Regions from separate parts of the Vallicoccus soli genome, predicted to be linked through region 2. Evidence: riboswitches for the same ligand, from Rfam matches in the RefSeq annotation. Region 2 holds a riboswitch; the other holds the start of a gene.
The links. Region 2 has a riboswitch for cobalamin ahead of D5H78_RS18105 (magnesium chelatase subunit D family protein). Riboswitches for the same ligand answer to the same signal wherever they lie in the genome.

Region 1 (8,621 bases), on a different contig from region 2:
CTCCTGCGCGTCGACGCTGTCCCCGCCGCCGTCCCCGCCCGCCATGCCGCCTCCCGCCGATCACGCTGCGTCGTACCCCGTCGCACGGACCTTCCCTGCCGAACCCGCTGAAAACGCTCACCGGTCCCTTGACGGCCCCCGCGGGCGCGAGGACGCTGCGGCTCTCGGTCCGCACCAGCAACCGGAGACCCCGTGCGCGTCCCAGCCCTCGCCACCGCAGCCGCCGTCCTCGCCGCCCTGCTCGGCGTCGCCCCGTCCGCCGGCGCCGCGCCGCCGACCCGCTCCCCCGCCGCGGCCAGCGCGGCGGACGCGGGCGACCGCCTGCAGGCCTACCGGGGCGAGACCGACCTCGCGGGCCTGGCGCGCATCCGCGCCCTGGGGGTGGACCCGCACGACCTCTCCGTCGCGCCGCTGGAGGGCGGCCGCGCGCGGGTCGAGGTCGTGCTCACCGGCGCCCAGGCCCGCGGCCTCGAGCGCGCGGGCGTGGACCTCGACGCGACGGCGGCCGACCGCGGGGCGGCGCGCACCCTCGCCGCCGCGGGCGACGGGGTGTTCCGGCCCTACTCCGGGCCGGGCGGGCTCGCCGAGGAGCTGCGGGCGCAGGCCCGGGCGCACCCCGGCATCGCGGAGCTCGTGACCATCGGGCGCACGGTGCAGGGCAAGCCGATCCTCGCGGTCAAGGTGACCAAGGGGGCCCGCGCGGTCCGCGACGGCTCCCGGCCGGCGACGGTCTACCTCGGGGCCCAGCACGCCCGGGAGTGGATCACCCCGGAGATGGTCCGCCGGCTGCTCGACGACGTGCTCGACGGCTACGCCACCGACCGCTCGCTGCGCCGGCTCGTCGACACCAACGAGCTCTGGTTCATCCCGGTGGGCAACCCCGACGGCTACGACTTCACCTTCACCGAGGGCAACCGCCTGTGGCGCAAGAACCTGCGCGACAACGACGAGAACGGCGTGACGACCGTCGGGGACGGCGTCGACCTCAACCGCAACTTCGAGACCAAGTGGGGGTACGACGACGAGGGCTCGTCGCCGAACCCGGCCAGCGACACGTACCGGGGGCCGTCCCCGGGCTCGGAGCCGGAGACCCAGTCGCTCAACCGGCTCTTCGCCCGCATCACCCCCGAGTTCCTCGTCAACTACCACTCCGCGGCGGAGCTGCTCCTGCACGGCGTGGGCTGGCAGGTCGCGACGCCGACCCCGGACGACGTGCTCTACCAGGCGATGGTCGGCGACGACGACGACCCGGCCGTGCCGGGCTACGACCCCGACATCTCCGCCGAGCTCTACACGACCAACGGCGACACCGACACGCACGTGCAGGAGGCGTACGGCACGCTCGGCTTCACCCCGGAGATGGCCACCTGCCAGAGCGCGTCGGCGGTGGACCCGGACGACGCGTGGGACCCGGACGACTGCCAGAGCGTGTTCAACTTCCCGGACGACGAGGCCCTGATCCAGGCCGAGTACGAGAAGAACGTCCCGTTCGCGCTGGCCGTGGCGCGCAGCGCCGCGGACCCCGACGACCCGGTGTCGGTGACCGGGATCGACACGCCGGACTTCGTCGTGGACGCCTTCGAGGTCTCGTACGGCACGCGGCAGCCGGTCGCGGTGACCGCGAAGCGCGCGCTGCGCGACGTCGTGATGCGCTACCGGGTCAACGGGCGCGGCCCCGTCTACCGGGTGCCGGTGCGCGAGTGGCGCGGCGGCGAGCGCTACGGCGACGAGAACGACGACTACTACGCGGAGCTGCGCGGGGTGGTGCGCGGCGCCCGCGAGGGCGACCGGGTGACCGTGTGGTTCGAGGGCCGCGAGCGCGGGCTGTCCCGCAGCGAGCGGTTCACGTACACCGTGGAGAACGCTTCCCGCAACGACGTGCTCGTCGTGGCCAACGAGGACTACACCGGCGTCAACCCCACGTACCCCGACGAGGTCACCGCCCCCAAGCACCTCCAGGCGCACCTCGACGCGCTGGCCGCCAACGGGGTCGGGGCCGACACGTGGGACGTCGACGCGCAGGGCGTCCCGCACCACCTGGGCGTGCTCGGCCACTACGGGACGGTGCTCTGGTACCTGGGCGACAACCGCCTGACCCAGGACCCGGAGGACGAGCTCACCGAGTACGGCTCGGCGCAGCTGCCCGACGCGTCCGTCGCCGAGCGCCAGCAGTACCTCACGATCGCCGTCCGCGACTTCCTCAACGAGGGCGGCAAGCTCGTGCACGCCGGCGAGACGGCGGCGTACTACGGCATCCTCGGCAGCTCGCTCGGCGGCATCTACTACGGCCTCGACGGGCGGCCCGAGGAGCCGTGCGCCGTGACCGTCGACCCGACCGCGGACTGCCTGCTGCTCGCCGACGACTTCTCCCAGTACTACCTCGGGGCGTACGCGAGGACCGCGATCGCGGAGGCGGACGGCGTCGCCGGCACCGCCGGTGCGCTCGCCGGGCTGGCCGCGGACTTCGGCGGCCCGGCGACCGTGGCCAACCCGGTCGACGAGGTCGGCGCCTTCACCCCGCTCAGCGAGGTCCTCGACCCGGCGACGCACCCGTGGTTCGGCCCGAGCACCCCGGCGGCGGAGTACGTCGGCGCGTCCGGCCCGTTCCTGCCCGTCGAGGGGCGCCAGGGCGCGGCGGCGGAGCACGCGGACGACAGCTGGATGCGCCTGACCCGCACGTACGACCTCACCGGGCTCACCGCGGCCGACGCACCGGCCTTCGCCGCGCAGCTGTCGTGGGACACCGAGGAGGGCTACGACCACGTGGTCGTCGAGGCGCGCACGCCCGGCGGGGAGGACTGGACGACCCTGCCCGAGGCGGGCGGGGCCACCTCGAGCGCGGTGCCGACCGAGTGCGAGGCCGGCTTCCTCCTCGAGGAGCACCCGGCGCTGCTGCGCTACCTCACCCCGGGCGACCCCTGCACCGCCACGGGGACGAGCGGTGCGTGGAACTCGCTCACCGGGTCCTCCGACGGCTGGCAGGACCTGCGGTTCGACCTGTCGGCGTACGCGGGCGGCGCGGTGGAGGTGACGGTCTCCTACGTCACCGACCCCTTCACCGGCGGCGCCGGGGTGATCGTCGACGACACGCGGCTCGTCACGGCGGGCGGCGAGCAGCAGGAGGCGGGCTTCGAGGACGGGCTCGCCCCCTGGACCGTCCCCGGGGAGCCCGAGGGCAGCCCGGCGAACACCCGCGACTTCGAGCTCTCGCTCGGCCTCGGCGGCATCACCGCGGCGATCGCCACGGAGGACACGGTCCTGCTCGGCTTCGGGCTGGAGCAGCTGGCGAGCGACGAGGCCCGCGCGGCGCTGGCGGGCGCGGCGCTGCGGCAGCTGGGCGCCGTCCGGCCGTAGGCCGCGCGCCACGAGGCCCGGACCCCGTCGGGGGTCCGGGCCTCGTCGTGCGTCGTGCGTCGTGCCTCGTCCGTCGGGCGCCCGGCCGCTCCGGCTCGGCGCCGGGCGGCCCGGCGCTCAGCCCAGCCGGCGCCGGCGCGCCGGGCGGCGCCCCTGGGCGGCGGCGCCGCCCAGCAGGCTGCCGAGCAGCCCGCCGCCCGAGCGACCCGCGGCGCGGCCGCCCGCCGACCGCCTCCGCGCGCCCTGCGCGCCGCGCGCGACGGCCGCACCCGTGAGCAGCTTGCCGAGCAGTCCCATGCCGACCTCCGTGTCCCCGGTCTCCCGGTGCTCCTGCGGGGCCTCTCCCGGCCCCGTCCTGGGTCCTGCGCTACCCCGCGGCGCCGCGCCGCACGCCCCGCCGGGGACCCCGGTCGGCGGCGGGCCACCGGTCCGTGGTGCACTGGTGCGTCAGGCGATGGCGGACAGAGGAAGCCGGTGCGATCCCGGCGCGGTCCCGCCACTGTGACCGGGGAGCGAGCCCCGCGACGGCCACGGCCCACCAGGGCGGGAAGGCCGGGGCGAGCGGCGATCCGGGAGCCAGGAGACTCACGTCATCGCGACCTCCCAGCGGGGCGGATCTCCCCCAGAGAGGTGGCCGAGCCACCGTGCGCACCACCCGTCGTGCCCTGCCCGCGGCCCTCGCCGCGGGCGCCCTCCTCCTCGCCGGCTGCGGCGGGGACGGGCCCCCCTCGACCGCGGCCGCGCCGCCGGCCGAGCGCTGCATCGGCGACTTCGACCCCGCGGCGGACTACGTCCCCGACACCGGCGGGGTGCAGGACGCCGAGGGCTTCACGCTCTCGGACGAGCGCAGCTACCAGGTCCTCACCGTGGAGCAGCCGTACCCGGGCGGCTCCCCCGAGTCGTACGTCCTCGTGCGCTGCGGGGCCCCGGACCCCGAGCTCACGGGCGACCTCGCCGACGCCCCGCGCATCGAGGTGCCGGTGCGCAGCCTCTACTCCGCCTCGACGACCCACCTGCCGATGCTCGAGGAGGTCGGAGCGCTCGGCGTCCTCACCGGCGTCGCGGACGGCGGGCTGGTCACGAGCCCCGCGGTCAACGAGCGCCTCGAGGCCGGCACCACCACCGCGTACGCCGCGGGCGGCACCGTCGACACCGAGTCCGTCGTCGCGGCCGACCCGGACGTGCTCGTCACCGGCGGCTACGACGACGCGGCGTACCCGGTCCTTCGCGAGGCGGGCGTCCCCGTGCTCGCCGACAGCGAGTGGCTCGAGCCCACGCCGCTGGGGCGCGCCGAGTGGGTCAAGGTGTTCGGCGCGCTGACCGGCCGCCAGGAGGAGGCCGCCCAGGCGTACGAGCGGGTCAAGGACGCGTACGAGGGGACCCGCGCGCTCGCCGAGGGCGCCGAGCCGGTCGAGGTGCTGCCGGGCAGCACCTACGAGGGCACCTGGTACGTCCCCGGAGGCGGCTCGTACCTCTCGCGGCTGCTCGCCGACGCCGGCGGGACGACCGCCTGGGCGGACGACCCGAGCACCGGCAGCCTGCCCGTGCCCCTGGAGGAGGTCGTGGCCGAGGCGGGCGACGCGCCCGTGTGGCTCGTCACCGACGACTGGGCGACCACGGCGGACGCCCTGGCGGCCGACCCGCGCTACGCCGAGCTGGCCGCGCTGCGCGACGGCGGGCTGTGGACGTCGGCGAAGGTCGTGGGCCCCGGCGGCGGCAGCGACTTCTACGAGCGCGGCGTGGCCCGGCCGGACCTCGTGCTCGCCGACCTCGTGCACGTGCTGCACCCCGAGCTGCTGCCCGAGCACGGGACGACGTTCTACCGCCCGGTGCCGCAGGGGTGAACCGCCGCCCGGTCCTGGTCGGGGCGGGCCTGCTGGTGGCGCTGGCCGCCGCCCTGGTGGCGGCGGTCGCGCTGGGGCCCGTACGGGTGCCGCTCGGCGAGACCGCGCGGGTGCTGGTGGGCGCCGCGCCCGAGGACCCGCGGTGGTCGACGGTGGTCGGCACGCTGCGGGTGCCGCGGGCTCTGACGGCGGTGCTCGCGGGCTCGGCGCTCGGGGTGGCGGGCCTGCAGCTGCAGACGCTGTTCCGCAACCCGCTCGCCGAGCCGTACGTCCTGGGCGTCTCCTCCGGCGCCTCCCTGGGCGTGGGCCTCGTCGTCGTGGGCGCGGGCGGCTCCGGGGCGGGCTTCGCGGCGGGGCTGGCGGGCGCGGGGCGCGTCGGCGTGGTCGTGGCTGCGGCGCTGGGCTCGGCGCTCGTGCTCGCGCTGGTGCTCCTGCTGGCCCGGTGGGCCCGCTCGGCGGTGACGCTGCTGCTCGTCGGGGTCATGGTGGGCTCGGCGAGCACCGCGGCGCTGTCGGTGCTGCTGGTGTGGACCGAGCCGGAGCGGGCGCAGCAGTTCCTGCTGTGGGGGCTCGGGTCGTTCTCCGCGACGACCTGGTCGGACCTGCGCGTGCTCGCGCCGTGCGTCGTCGCGGGGCTCGCGGCCGCCGCCGCGTCCGCCCGCGCCCTCGACGCGCTGCTGCTCGGCGAGGCGTACGCCCGGACCATGGGCGTCGACGTGCGCCGCACCCGCCTCCTCACGCTGCTCTCGGCGTCCCTGCTGGCCGGCGCGACGACGGCGTTCTGCGGGCCGGTCGCGTTCCTCGGGCTGGCGGTGCCCCACCTGGCCCGGCGGGCGTTCGGGACGTCGGGGCACCGGGTGCTGCTGCCGGGGTGCGCGGTGCTCGGCGCGGTGCTGGCGCTGGTGTGCGCCGTCGTGTCGCAGGCCCCGGGGTCCGGGACGGTGCTGCCGCTCAACGCGGTGACGTCGTTCGTCGGGGCGCCGGTCGTCGTGGCCGTCCTGCTGCGCAGCCGGGTGGCGCTGTGAGCGGGCTGGTGCTCGACGGGCTCACCACCGGGTACGGCGGCCGCCGCGGCCGCCCGGTGTCCACCGCCCTGTCCGCGGCGGCCCTGAGGGGCACCCTCACAGCGGTGCTCGGGCCCAACGGCTCCGGCAAGTCGACCCTGCTGCGCACCCTCGCCGGCCTGCAGCCCGCGCTCGGCGGGCGGGCGCTGCTCGACGGCGAGGACCTGCTCGCGCTGCCCGGCCCGGAGCGCGCGCGGCGGGTCGGCGTGGTGCTGACCGAGCGCGTCGAGCCCGGCCTGCTCACGGCGCGGGACGTCGCGGCGCTGGGGCGCACGCCGCACCTGCCCTGGGGCGCGCGGCTGCGCCCGCAGGACGACGAGGCCGTCGGCTGGGCGCTGGACGCCGTGGGCGCGGCGGGCCTGGCGGGCCGGCGCTTCGCCGAGCTGTCCGACGGCGAGCGCCAGCGGGTGCTCACCGCGCGGGCGCTCGCCCAGGAGCCGGGGCTGCTGCTGCTCGACGAGCCGACCGCGTTCCTCGACGTGCCGGCGCGGGTGTCGCTGCTCGCCCTGCTGCGCCGCCTCGCCGCCGAGCGGGACCTCGTCGTCGTGCTGTCGACGCACGACCTGGAGCTCGCGCTGCGCCTCGCGGACCGGGTGTGGCTGGTGGGGGCGGACGGCGCCCTGCGTGAGGGGTCCCCCGAGGCGCTCGCCCTCGACGGCACCCTCGGCGCCGCCTTCGACCGCGACGGCCTGCACCTCGACCCGCAGCGCGGCGCCTTCGTCCTCGACCCCGGCCCCGACGCCCCCGTCGCCCGCTGCGCCGACCCCGTCGCCGCCCGCGCCCTCGCCCGCCGCGGCTGGCGCGTCGTCCCCGACGGCGACGCCGAGCTCGCCGTCACCCCCGCCGCCGACGGCCTCGTCGTGACCCACCGCGGGGTGCGGCGGGTGGTCGCGTCCGTCGACGACCTGCCCTCCCCGCGTTGACCACGCGGAGCACCCGTACGGGTGCCTCGCGAGGCGTCCTGGCCTCGTGAGGCACCCGTACGCCTTGTCCGGCGCCACCTGCGGCCGCGACCATGCGCGGGTGGCGGAGTCGTACGGGCGTCGGGTGCAGTCGCGGATCTACCGCGAGGGGGTGCTCGGCCGGCGCCCGGCGGTCCCCGTCGACCCCGTACGCCTCGCCGCCGCGGCCCGCCGCCGCATGCCGCGGCGCGCGTGGGCGTACGTCGCCGGCTCCGCGGGGCAGCAGGCGACGGAGCGGGCGAACCGGGCGGCGCTCGACGCGTGGCGCATCGTGCCGCGGATGCTCCGCGCCGTGGAGGAGCGCGACCTGTCGGTCGAGCTGTTCGGGCAGCGCTACCCCGCACCGGTGCTGCTCGCGCCCATCGGGGTCCTGGAGATGGCGCACCCCGAGGCGGACCTGGCCGTCGCGCGCGCGTCGGCGCGGCTGGGCCTGCCGATGCTCGTCTCGACGCAGGGGTCGGCGCCGGTGGAGGCGACGGCAGCGGCGGCCGGCGCGACCGCGCCCTGGTTCCAGCTCTACTGGAGCCGCGAGCCGGACCTCGTCGCGAGCATGGTCCGCCGTGCCGAGGCCTCCGGGTGCCGCGCGCTCGTCGTCACCGTCGACACCCACCTGCTCGGCTGGCGCCCGCAGGACCTCGACCTCGGCCACCTGCCGTTCGCCCGCGGCCTCGGCATCGCGCAGTACACCAGCGACCCCGTCTTCGCCCGCCTCGTCGCCGAGCGCCCGCGCAGCCGCACGTCCGCGCGGCCCACCCCCGCGGCGGTCGGCGCGCTGCTGTCCATGGCCCGGCACCACCCGGGGGGCACGTGGGCGAACCTGCGCTCCCCCGCGCCCCGCGCCGCCGTCGAGACGTTCCTCGACGTCTTCAGCAACCCCGCGCTCACGTGGGACGACCTCGGCCGGCTGCGCGGCCTCACGAGCCTCCCGGTGCTGGTCAAGGGCGTCCAGACCCGCGAGGACGCCCGGCTGGCCGAGGAGCACGGCGCCGACGGCGTCGTCGTGTCGAACCACGGCGGCCGGCAGGTCGACGGCGCGCTCGGCTCGCTCGACGCCCTCGCGGACGTCGCGGGCTCGGTCGACGTGCCGGTCCTCTTCGACAGCGGCATCCGCGGCGGCGCCGACGCCTTCAAGGCGCTCGCCCTGGGCGCCCGGGCCGTCCTGCTCGGTCGCCCGTACGTCTACGGCCTCGCCCTCGCCGGCGAGGAGGGCGTCGTGCAGGTGGTCGAGCACCTCGTCGCCGAGCTCGACCTCACCCTCGGGCTGGCCGGCTGCCGGACCCTCGCCGACGTGGGACCGGCGGCGGTCCGGCGCTGCTGAGCACGCCGCGCACCGGAGGGCGACCCCCCGGGACTCAGGGCACGTACGCCACGCTCCACCGCACGTCGACCCCGTAGTG
Region 2 (8,621 bases):
CGCCGCCCAGACCACGACGTCGGCCTCGGCGATCGCGCGCGCGGCGCGGAAGGTCAGCAGGTCGGCCGCGCCGGGGCCCGCCCCCACGAAGGTGACCTTGCCCCTGGTGGTGCTCACAGCTTCCCGCCCCTCGTCGTGCGCCGTGCCGGGACGACCAGGGTGGAGAGGTACGGCGCGGGGCCGTCCACCTCCGCCGCCGGCCGCACGTCCTCCTCGGGCAGCCCGAGCGCCGCGCCGTGCACTGCGCCGTCGAGCCTCCCGGTGCGTCGCAGCACCTCGAGCAGCTCCGGCAGGTGCCGGCCGCCCTTGTACGCCACCACGGTGTCGAAGCGCCGCAGCGCCTCCTCGAAGGCGCCGACGCCCGCCGTGATGGGCATGAGCGCGAGCGACTCGGTGCCCTCGCAGAGCACGGTGCCGCTGCGCGCCGCGAGGTCCTGCATCGCCGTGATGCCGGGGACCGTCTCGACGACGAGGTCCTCGACCCGCCCGCGCACCGACGCCGCGAGGTAGGCGAACGTCGAGTAGACGTTGGGGTCGCCGATCGTGGCGAACGCGACGGTCCGGGCGCCGTCGTGGAAAGCGCGTGCCACCGTGTCGGCCGCCGCGTCCCACGCGGCCGCGCGCCGCGGCGTCACCCCGCCCCGGTCGTCGAGGGCGAAGACGCAGCGCTGCACGCGGTCGTGGTCGACGTGCGCGCGGACCGTCGCCTCGGCGCGGCCGGTGACGTCGTCGCCCATGACCGGGACGACGACGAGGTCCGCCTCCCGCAGGACGCGGACGGCCCTCACGGTCACGAGCTCGGGGTCGCCCGGGCCGGTGCCCACCCCGACGAGGGTGCTCATGCCGGCACCGCCGTGCGGGCCGCGGCCGCGACGAAGCGGGCCGCCATCTCGGGCCGGCCGGCCCAGTGCAGGTGGAGGTACGAGGCGTGGACGCCGCCCCGCACGAAGCCGTCGGTGCCGCCGCGCCAGGCCCAGGCGGGCTCGGGGCTCGCCGGGTCGACGGCGGTGCGGTGGAACTCGTGGCCACGGACCCGGGTGCCGACGTCGGCCAGCACGCTCGGCACGCCGGCCACCGCCTCGCGGTAGCCCAGGGTGAGGCGCGGGGTCATCCGCGCGCTGGTGCCGAGGACGCCGCACATCGGCAGGCCGTCGAGGTCGTCGGCGAGGTAGAGCAGGCCGGCGCACTCGGCGGCGACCGGCGCCCCGGAGGCGGCCAGCCGCGCGACGTCGGCCCGGAGCCCGGCGTTGTCGGACAGCGCTTGCCCGTAGACCTCGGGGAAGCCGCCGCCGATGACCAGGCCCGCCGCGCCCTCTGGCAGCCGCTCGTCGGCCAGCGGGTCGACCGTGACGACGCGGGCGCCGGCGGCGTGCAGCAGCTCGGCGGTCTCGGCGTACGAGAACGTGAAGGCCGGGCCGGCCGCCACCGCGACCACCGGCTCCGCACGAGCACGGCCGAGGTCCTCGCGGTCATCGTGCGCGGACGGTGCGGCGGCGAGGGCGTCGTACGGGTCCCAGGCGGGCCCGGGCAGGTCGGGGGCGGAGCGGGCGAGGGCGAGCACGGCGTCGAGGTCGAGCGACGCGGCGACGACCTCGCCGAGGGCCCGCACGGTCGCCAGGGCCTCGGCCGAGCGCTCGGCGGCCGGGACGAGCCCGAGGTGGCGCGACGGGGTGGCGAGGGCGTCGTGCCGGCGCAGGACGCCGAGCACCGGCACGCCGGTGTCCTCGAGCGCCTCGCGCAGGATCCGCTCGTGCCGGTCCGACCCCACCCGGTTGAGGACGACGCCGCCCACGCGCACCGAGGTGTCGTACGTGGTGAAGCCGTGCACCAGGGCTGCGACGCTGCGGCCCTGCGCCGCGGCGTCGACGACGAGCAGGACGGGGGCGCGCAGCAGCCCGGCGACGTGCGCCGTCGAGGCGAAGGCCCCGTGGCCGGCGGCGCCGTCGTGCAGGCCCATGACGCCCTCGACGACCGCGACGTCCGCGCCGGCGGCCCCGTGCAGGAGCAGCGGCGCGATGCGCTCCTCCCCCACGAGCCACGGGTCGAGGTTGCGCCCGGGCCGGCCCGCGGCGAGCGCGTGGTAGCCGGGGTCGATGTAGTCGGGGCCGACCTTGTGCGGCGACACCGCCAGCCCCCGCTGCGCGAGGGCGCGCAGCAGGCCGGTGGCCACGCTCGTCTTGCCGTGCCCGCTCGCGGGCGCGGCGACGACGACGCGGGGCAGGCTCACCACTCGATCCCCCGCTGGCCCTTCTGGCCCGCGTCCATCGGGTGCTTGACCTTCGTCATCTCGACCACGAGGTCCGCGGCGTCCACGAGCCGCGGGTCCGCGCCGCGGCCGGTGATGACGACGTGCTGCTGCCCGGGACGGGAGGCGAGGGTGGCGACGACGTCGTCGACGTCGACCCAGCCCCACTTCATCGGGTAGGTGAACTCGTCGAGCACGTAGAACCGGTAGGTCTGCGCGGCGAGGTCGCGCTTGACCTGCTCCCAGCCCTCGCGGGCGTCCGCGGCGTGGTCGGACTCGGTGCCCGGGCGCTGGATCCAGGACCAGCCCTCGCCCATCTTGTGCCAGGTGACCGGGGCGCCCTCGCCGGTCTGCTCGTGCACGCGCCCCAGCGCCCGCAGCGCGGACTCCTCGCCGACCTTCCACTTGGCGCTCTTGACGAACTGGAACACCCCGACCGGCCAGCCCTGGTTCCACGCGCGCAGCGCGAGGCCGAAGGCGGCGGTCGACTTGCCCTTCATCTCGCCGGTGTGGACGACCACGAGCGGGCGGTTGCGCCGCTGGCGGGTCGTGAGGCCGTCGTCGGGGACGGTGCTCGGCTGGCCCTGCGGCATCAGGCGGCCCTCCTCGGGGTCGTCGGGCCCGTCGGCCTCGTCGTGGTCGCGCGGACGGTGGCGGCGAGGGCGTCGGCGCCGAGCTCCTCGAGGCGTACGAGGTCCGCCTCCAGCACCGCCGCGAGGTCGCCGGCCATGCCGAGGCGGACCGGGCCGGACTCGCAGTCGACGACGACCGCGCTCGTGCCGGTCGCGGCGAGCAGCCCGGCGGCGCGGTGGGCGGCCGGCACCCCGCCGCTCGTCGCGCGCCCGTCGGTGACCAGCACGAGCAGGGGGCGCCGGCGCGGGTCGCGCAGCCGCTCGACCCGCAGCACCTCGTGGGCGCGCAGCAGGCCCGCCGCCACCGGGGTGCGACCGCCGGTCGGCAGGGCGCCGAGGCGGGCCGCGGCCGCGTCCACCGACGAGGTCGGCGGCAGCGCCACCTCGGCCCCGTCCCCGCGGAACGTCACCAGCCCCACCTTGTCGCGCCGCTGGTACGCGTCGAGCAGCAGGCTCAGCACCGCGCCCTTGACCGCGGTCATGCGCGAGCGGGCGGCCATCGAGCCGCTGGCGTCGACGACGAAGAGCACGAGGTTGCCCTCGCGCCCGACCCGCCGGGCCTCGCGCAGGTCCTCGCCGCGCAGCCGCAGCCGGCCGCCGTCGGCCCGCCCGCGGGCGCGCTGGTGCGGGGCCGCGGCCAGCACCGTCGCGGGCAGGTGGATGCCGCGGGCCCGGCCCCGCGGGCGCCGGCTGCCCACCAGCGCGCCGGTGTCGCCGAGCGCGCGCGAGCGGCGCCCGGCGGGCCCGCTGCCCAGGCCGCGGGCCTCGAGCCGGCGGACGCGGTACGCCTCCCCCGCCTGCGCCGTGACCGGCTCGCGGCGGGGGGCGTGGTCGCCGCCGGGGGGCGGGGCGCTCTGCGCGCCCGCCGGGCCGCCGGCCTCGGGGACGCCCGCCTCGGGGACGCCGCCCTCGGGACCGGGGCCCTCGGGACCGGGACCGCCGCCGTCGGGACCGCCGTCGGGGCCGCCGTCGGGGCCGCCGTCGGGGCCGCCGTCGGGGTCGGTCGGGTCCTCCGGGCCGTCCTCGGGCGCCCCGTCGGCGAGCGCCTGCTCGAGCTGGTCCTCGTCGAGCCCGGGGGCGTCGAACGGGTTGCGGCGGCGCCGGTGCGGCAGGGCGAGCCGGGCGGCGACCCGTACGTCCTCCGCCGTCACCTCGACCCCGCCGCGCCAGGCGGCGTGCGCCAGGGCGGCGCGGGCGGTGACGAGGTCCGCGCGCAGCCCGTCCACGTCGAAGGAGGCGCACACGGCCGCGACCTGGCGCAGCGCGGCGTCGGACAGGAGGACCCCGGGCAGCCGGCGCCGCGCCTCGGCGATGCGCCCGGCGAGCGCGCGCTCCTCCTCGGCGAACCGCCCGGTGAACGCGGCGGGGTCGTCGTCGTGGGCGAGGCGGCGGCGCACCACCTCGGCGCGCAGGCCGGTCTCGCGCGGCGCCGCGACCTCGACCGTGAGGCCGAACCGGTCGAGCAGCTGCGGGCGCAGCTCGCCCTCCTCCGGGTTCATGGTGCCGACGAGGAGGAAGCGCGCGGCGTGGCGGACCGAGACGCCCTCGCGCTCGACGTACGAGGTCCCGAGGGCCGCTGCGTCGAGCAGCAGGTCGACGAGATGGTCCTGCAGGAGGTTGACCTCGTCGACGTAGAGGACGCCGCGGTGGGCGGCGGCGAGCAGGCCGGGCTCGTACGCCGCGACGCCCTCGCCGAGGGCCCGCTCGAGGTCGAGGGAGCCGACGAGGCGGTCCTCGCTGGCGCCGACGGGCAGCTCGACGAGCCGGGCCGGGCGGGTGGCGGCGGGCGCGCCGGCCGGGTGCGGGCCGTCGGGGCAGGCCGGGTCGGGCGCGGCGGGGTCGCAGGAGAAGCGGCAGCCCTCGACGACGGCGACGGGCGGCAGGACGGCGGCGAGCGCGCGCACGGTCGTCGACTTGGCCGTGCCCTTCTCGCCCCGCACGAGCACCCCTCCCACCGCGGGCGACACCGCGTTGAGGACGAGGGCGAGGCGCAGGTCGTCCATGCCGACGACGGCGGAGAACGGGTACGTCACGGGGCGGGCCGGGTGGTGGCCGCGGGCGGGCGTGCGCAGGTCATGCGGGTCCTTCCCCCGGGTCCGCGCCCGGAGCAGGTCGGCGCGACGGCGGGAGTCTCCTGGCTCCCGGATCGGCGCCCTCCCCCGGCCTTCCCGCCGCGGTGCGGCAGTGGCCGTGCGCGGGGTCGGGCTCCCCGGTGACAGTGGCGGGACCGCGCCGGACTCGCACCGGCTTCCTCCACTGCCGTCGCAGTGCAGGGGCCATCCTGCGCCCTGGGCGAGCACCGGTCAAAGCAGCGGCGCGGCGCCTCACGCGCGGTGGTGGGCCCCGGCCTGCTGGCGCGCCCACCAGCCGAGCGCCGCCGTCACGGCGGCGGCCCACCCGAGCACCGCCGGCACCGGTACCGGGGCCGCGACCAGCTGCGGGACCAGCAGGACCGGCGCGAGCCCGGCCAGCGCCGCGAGCGGGGCGCGCCACGTCCAGGCCAGGACGCGCAGCGGCCCGACGCTGCCCGCGCCGGTGTCCGGCCCCAGGAAGAGGTGCGGGGGCACCGGCCCGCGGCAGGCGGAGACGAGCGCCGCGAGGACGAGCGCGGGCAGGCCGAGGACGAGCAGCCAGGCGCCCTGGGCGGCGCCGCCCAGGGCCGTGAGGACCCCGGCGGCCAGGGCGCCGCCGGCGGTGAGCGCGAGGGCGGGCACCTCGCCGTGGCGCAGCACGAGGGTCCGGAACCGCAGCGGCAGCACGCGGGAGCGGGTGGTGTCGTCGGCCTCCAGGCGCGCGCCCTCCACGAGCTGCGCGGCGGCGCCGTAGCCGGCGAGCAGCGCCCCCAGCAGCAGGACGGCGCGCGCGGCGCCCGTCGCGGCGGAGGAGACCTCGACGAGGCCCAGGGCCGTCGCGAGCAGCACGGCCGCCCAGGCCGGGCGCGCCGGGTCGCGGCGCCAGCCGACGAGGGTCCGCCACGCGACCGCGAGCCGGGCGCGCCGCGGCGGCGCCGGCAGCCGGCGGGCCGGCACCCCGTCCGCGGTGCGCGTGAGCTGGCGCGCCAGGCGCAGGTCGAGCACCGTCGCGGCGGCGACGACGTCGTCGACCGCGCGGGCCCGCCGGCGCAGGGCCGCCGACGGCACGCCCCCGGCGGCCCGGTCCCCGAGGACGGCCGCTGCCGCCGCGGCGGCCGCGAGCAGCGCGAGGCCCAGCGGCCAGCCGGGGACCCCCGCCCCGGCGCTGAGCACGAGCGGCTGCGCGGCCCACCCCCAGGGCCCCGACCACAGCAGCACGGCGCCGACGGGCCCGGGCACGGAGCCGGCGGCCGTCGCCGCGGCGAGGCCGCCCAGGGCGACGGCGACCCAGCGCAGCCGCAGCGCCGCGGGCGGCACCCGGTCGCGCTGCGCGGCGAGGCCGGCGGCGGCGGCCAGCGCGCCCAGCGCCGCACCGGCGCCGGCCGCGGGCAGCAGGGTCCAGCCGAGCGCCCCCACGCAGACCACGCGCAGCACGAAGGCCGCGGCCGCGGCGAGCGCGGCGCCCAGGGCGGCGTACAGGGCCACCGCCAGGCGCCAGCGGGGGCGCAGGAGCGCGCCGCGGCGCACCGCGGTCGGGAGCAGCCAGTGGGCCGACGCCGCGTCGAGCAGCACGGGCCCGCGCCAGCGCCCGTCGGCCGCGGCGAGGACGAGGGCGCCCAGGGCCAGGGCCGTCGCGCCGGCGGGGGCGCCGGCGGCGAGCCACGAGGCCCACGGCTCGCGCGGGCCGTCGGACACCCGCACGGCGGCGGAGGCGTACGGCACGGCGTAGAAGAGCCCGAAGAGCAGGACGACGTAGAGGACGTACGCCGTCTCGCGCCGCCGGCGCCGCAGCCCGGCGCGGCGCAGCACGGCCAGCCGGGCCAGGGCGTCCTGCGTGACCTCGTCCCACCACGGGTCGTCGCGGCCGGGCAGGACGTCGTCGTCCGGGCGTGCGCTCACCCGGGCAGCACCGCGTGCGGCGGGCCGTCGGCCACGACCCGGCCGTCGGCGAGGACCAGGACGCGGTCGGCGACGGCGCGGGCCAGCTCGGCGTGGTGCGTGGCCAGGAGCACGCCCACGCCCCCCGCCGCCTCGGCCCGGACGCGGTCCCCGAGCCGCTCGCGCGCGCCGGGGTCGAGGCGCTGCTCGGGCTCGTCGAGCACGAGCAGGTCGCGGGGCCGCACGAGCGCGGCGGCCAGCAGCACGGCCTGCACCTGCCCGGAGGACAGGTGCGCCGGCCGGGCGTCGGCGTGGTCGGCGACCCGGCGGTCCTCCAGCGCCCAGTCGACCCAGGCCGCGGCGTCCTCCCCGACCCCGTGCGCCGCCGCGACGAGCTCGAGGTGCTCGCGGACCGTGAGGTCGGGCCAGAAGGCGGGCGCGTCGGCGACGACCGCGACCCGCGCCCGCACGACGGGGTCGTCCTCGTCCACCGGCGCGCCGTCGAGCAGGACCTCCCCCGCCGTGGGGGCGTCGCGCCCGGTGGCCAGGCGCAGCAGCGTGGACTTGCCCGAGCCGTTGTCGCCCATGAGGGCGACGCACTCGCCGTCCCCGAGCCGCAGGTCGACGGGGTGCAGGGCGGTGCGGGGGCCGTACGAGCGGCTCGCCCCGCGCATCTCCAGCAGCACCCTGGGCACGTTAGCCCGCGGGGCGCCAGGAGGGCTGTGCCAGGATCGGCCCCGCCCCCCGAGCCAGGAGCTGGTACGACGTGAGCGACCCCGACCGACCCGAGCCCGGCGAGTACGACGTCGTCGTGGTCTCGAACCGCCTGCCGGTCGACCGCGTGGAGGAGCCCGACGGCTCCGTGTCCTGGCGCAGCAGCCCCGGCGGGCTGGTCGCCGCGCTCGAGCCGTTCATGCGCCGCACCGACGGCGCGTGGGTCGGCTGGTCGGGCGCGCCGGGCGACGCCCCGGAGCCGTTCGACGAGCACGACATGCACCTCGTGGGCGTCCCGCTCTCGGAGGGCGAGGTCGCGGAGTACTACGAGGGGTTCAGCAACGCCACGCTGTGGCCGCTCTACCACGACGTCATCGCGCCGCCGGTGTTCCACCGCCGCTGGTGGGACGTCTACGTGCAGGTGAACCGGCGCTTCGCCGAGGCCGCCGCCCGCCAGGCGTCGCAGGGCGCCACGGTGTGGGTGCACGACTACCAGCTGCAGCTCGTGCCCGGGATGCTGCGGGAGATCCGGCCGGACCTGCGCATCGGCTTCTTCGACCACATCCCGTTCCCCGGGTACGAGATCTTCGCCCAGCTGCCGTGGCGGCGGCAGGTCGTGGAGGGGCTGCTCGGGGCGGACCTGCTGGGCTTCCAGCGCGGCGCCGACGCGGCCAACTTCCTGCGGGCGTGCCGGCGGGCCGCCGGCCTGCGCACCTCGGGCTCGACGGTGCGGGCCGGGGACCGGACGGTCACTGCGCGGGCGTTCCCCATCTCCATCGACACGCCGGGCTTCGGCGACCTCGCCCGCCGGGACGACGTGCAGGCCCGCGCGAAGGAGATCCGCGAGGCCCTCGGCGACCCGCGGCACCTGCTCCTCGGCGTCGACCGGCTCGACTACACCAAGGGGATCCTCCACCGGCTCAAGGCCTTCGGCGAGCTCCTCGACGACGGCCGCCTCGACGTGCACGACACCGTGCTCGTGCAGGTGGCGAGCCCGAGCCGCGAGCGGGTGGAGCAGTACCAGGCGCTGCGCGACGAGGTCGAGGCGACCGTGGGGCGCATCAACGGCGACCACGGCGA

Region 1: linked by a shared signal. The riboswitch ahead of D5H78_RS09005 (ABC transporter substrate-binding protein) and the one ahead of D5H78_RS18105 (magnesium chelatase subunit D family protein) in region 2 are both predicted to bind cobalamin.

The regions. Positions count from the first base shown of each region.
Region 1 is NZ_QZEZ01000003.1:166,795-175,415, forward strand. Features, by position in the region: gene D5H78_RS08990 (DUF3140 domain-containing protein) at 1-45, opposite strand, end outside; gene D5H78_RS08995 (M14 family metallopeptidase) at 193-3,354, shown strand; gene D5H78_RS09000 (hypothetical protein) at 3,472-3,651, opposite strand; cobalamin riboswitch at 3,780-3,961, shown strand; gene D5H78_RS09005 (ABC transporter substrate-binding protein) at 3,999-5,198, shown strand; gene D5H78_RS09010 (FecCD family ABC transporter permease) at 5,195-6,223, shown strand; gene D5H78_RS09015 (ABC transporter ATP-binding protein) at 6,220-7,185, shown strand; gene D5H78_RS09020 (alpha-hydroxy-acid oxidizing protein) at 7,286-8,542, shown strand; gene D5H78_RS09025 (hypothetical protein) at 8,577-8,621, opposite strand, start outside.
Region 2 is NZ_QZEZ01000012.1:26,621-35,241, forward strand. Features, by position in the region: gene cobM (precorrin-4 C(11)-methyltransferase) at 1-117, opposite strand, end outside; gene cobI (precorrin-2 C(20)-methyltransferase) at 114-842, opposite strand; gene D5H78_RS18095 (cobyrinic acid a,c-diamide synthase CobB) at 839-2,227, opposite strand; gene cobO (cob(I)yrinic acid a,c-diamide adenosyltransferase) at 2,224-2,838, opposite strand; gene D5H78_RS18105 (magnesium chelatase subunit D family protein) at 2,838-4,880, opposite strand; cobalamin riboswitch at 5,006-5,130, opposite strand; gene D5H78_RS18110 (DUF6297 family protein) at 5,202-6,848, opposite strand; gene D5H78_RS18115 (ABC transporter ATP-binding protein) at 6,845-7,501, opposite strand; gene D5H78_RS18120 (alpha,alpha-trehalose-phosphate synthase (UDP-forming)) at 7,594-8,621, shown strand, end outside.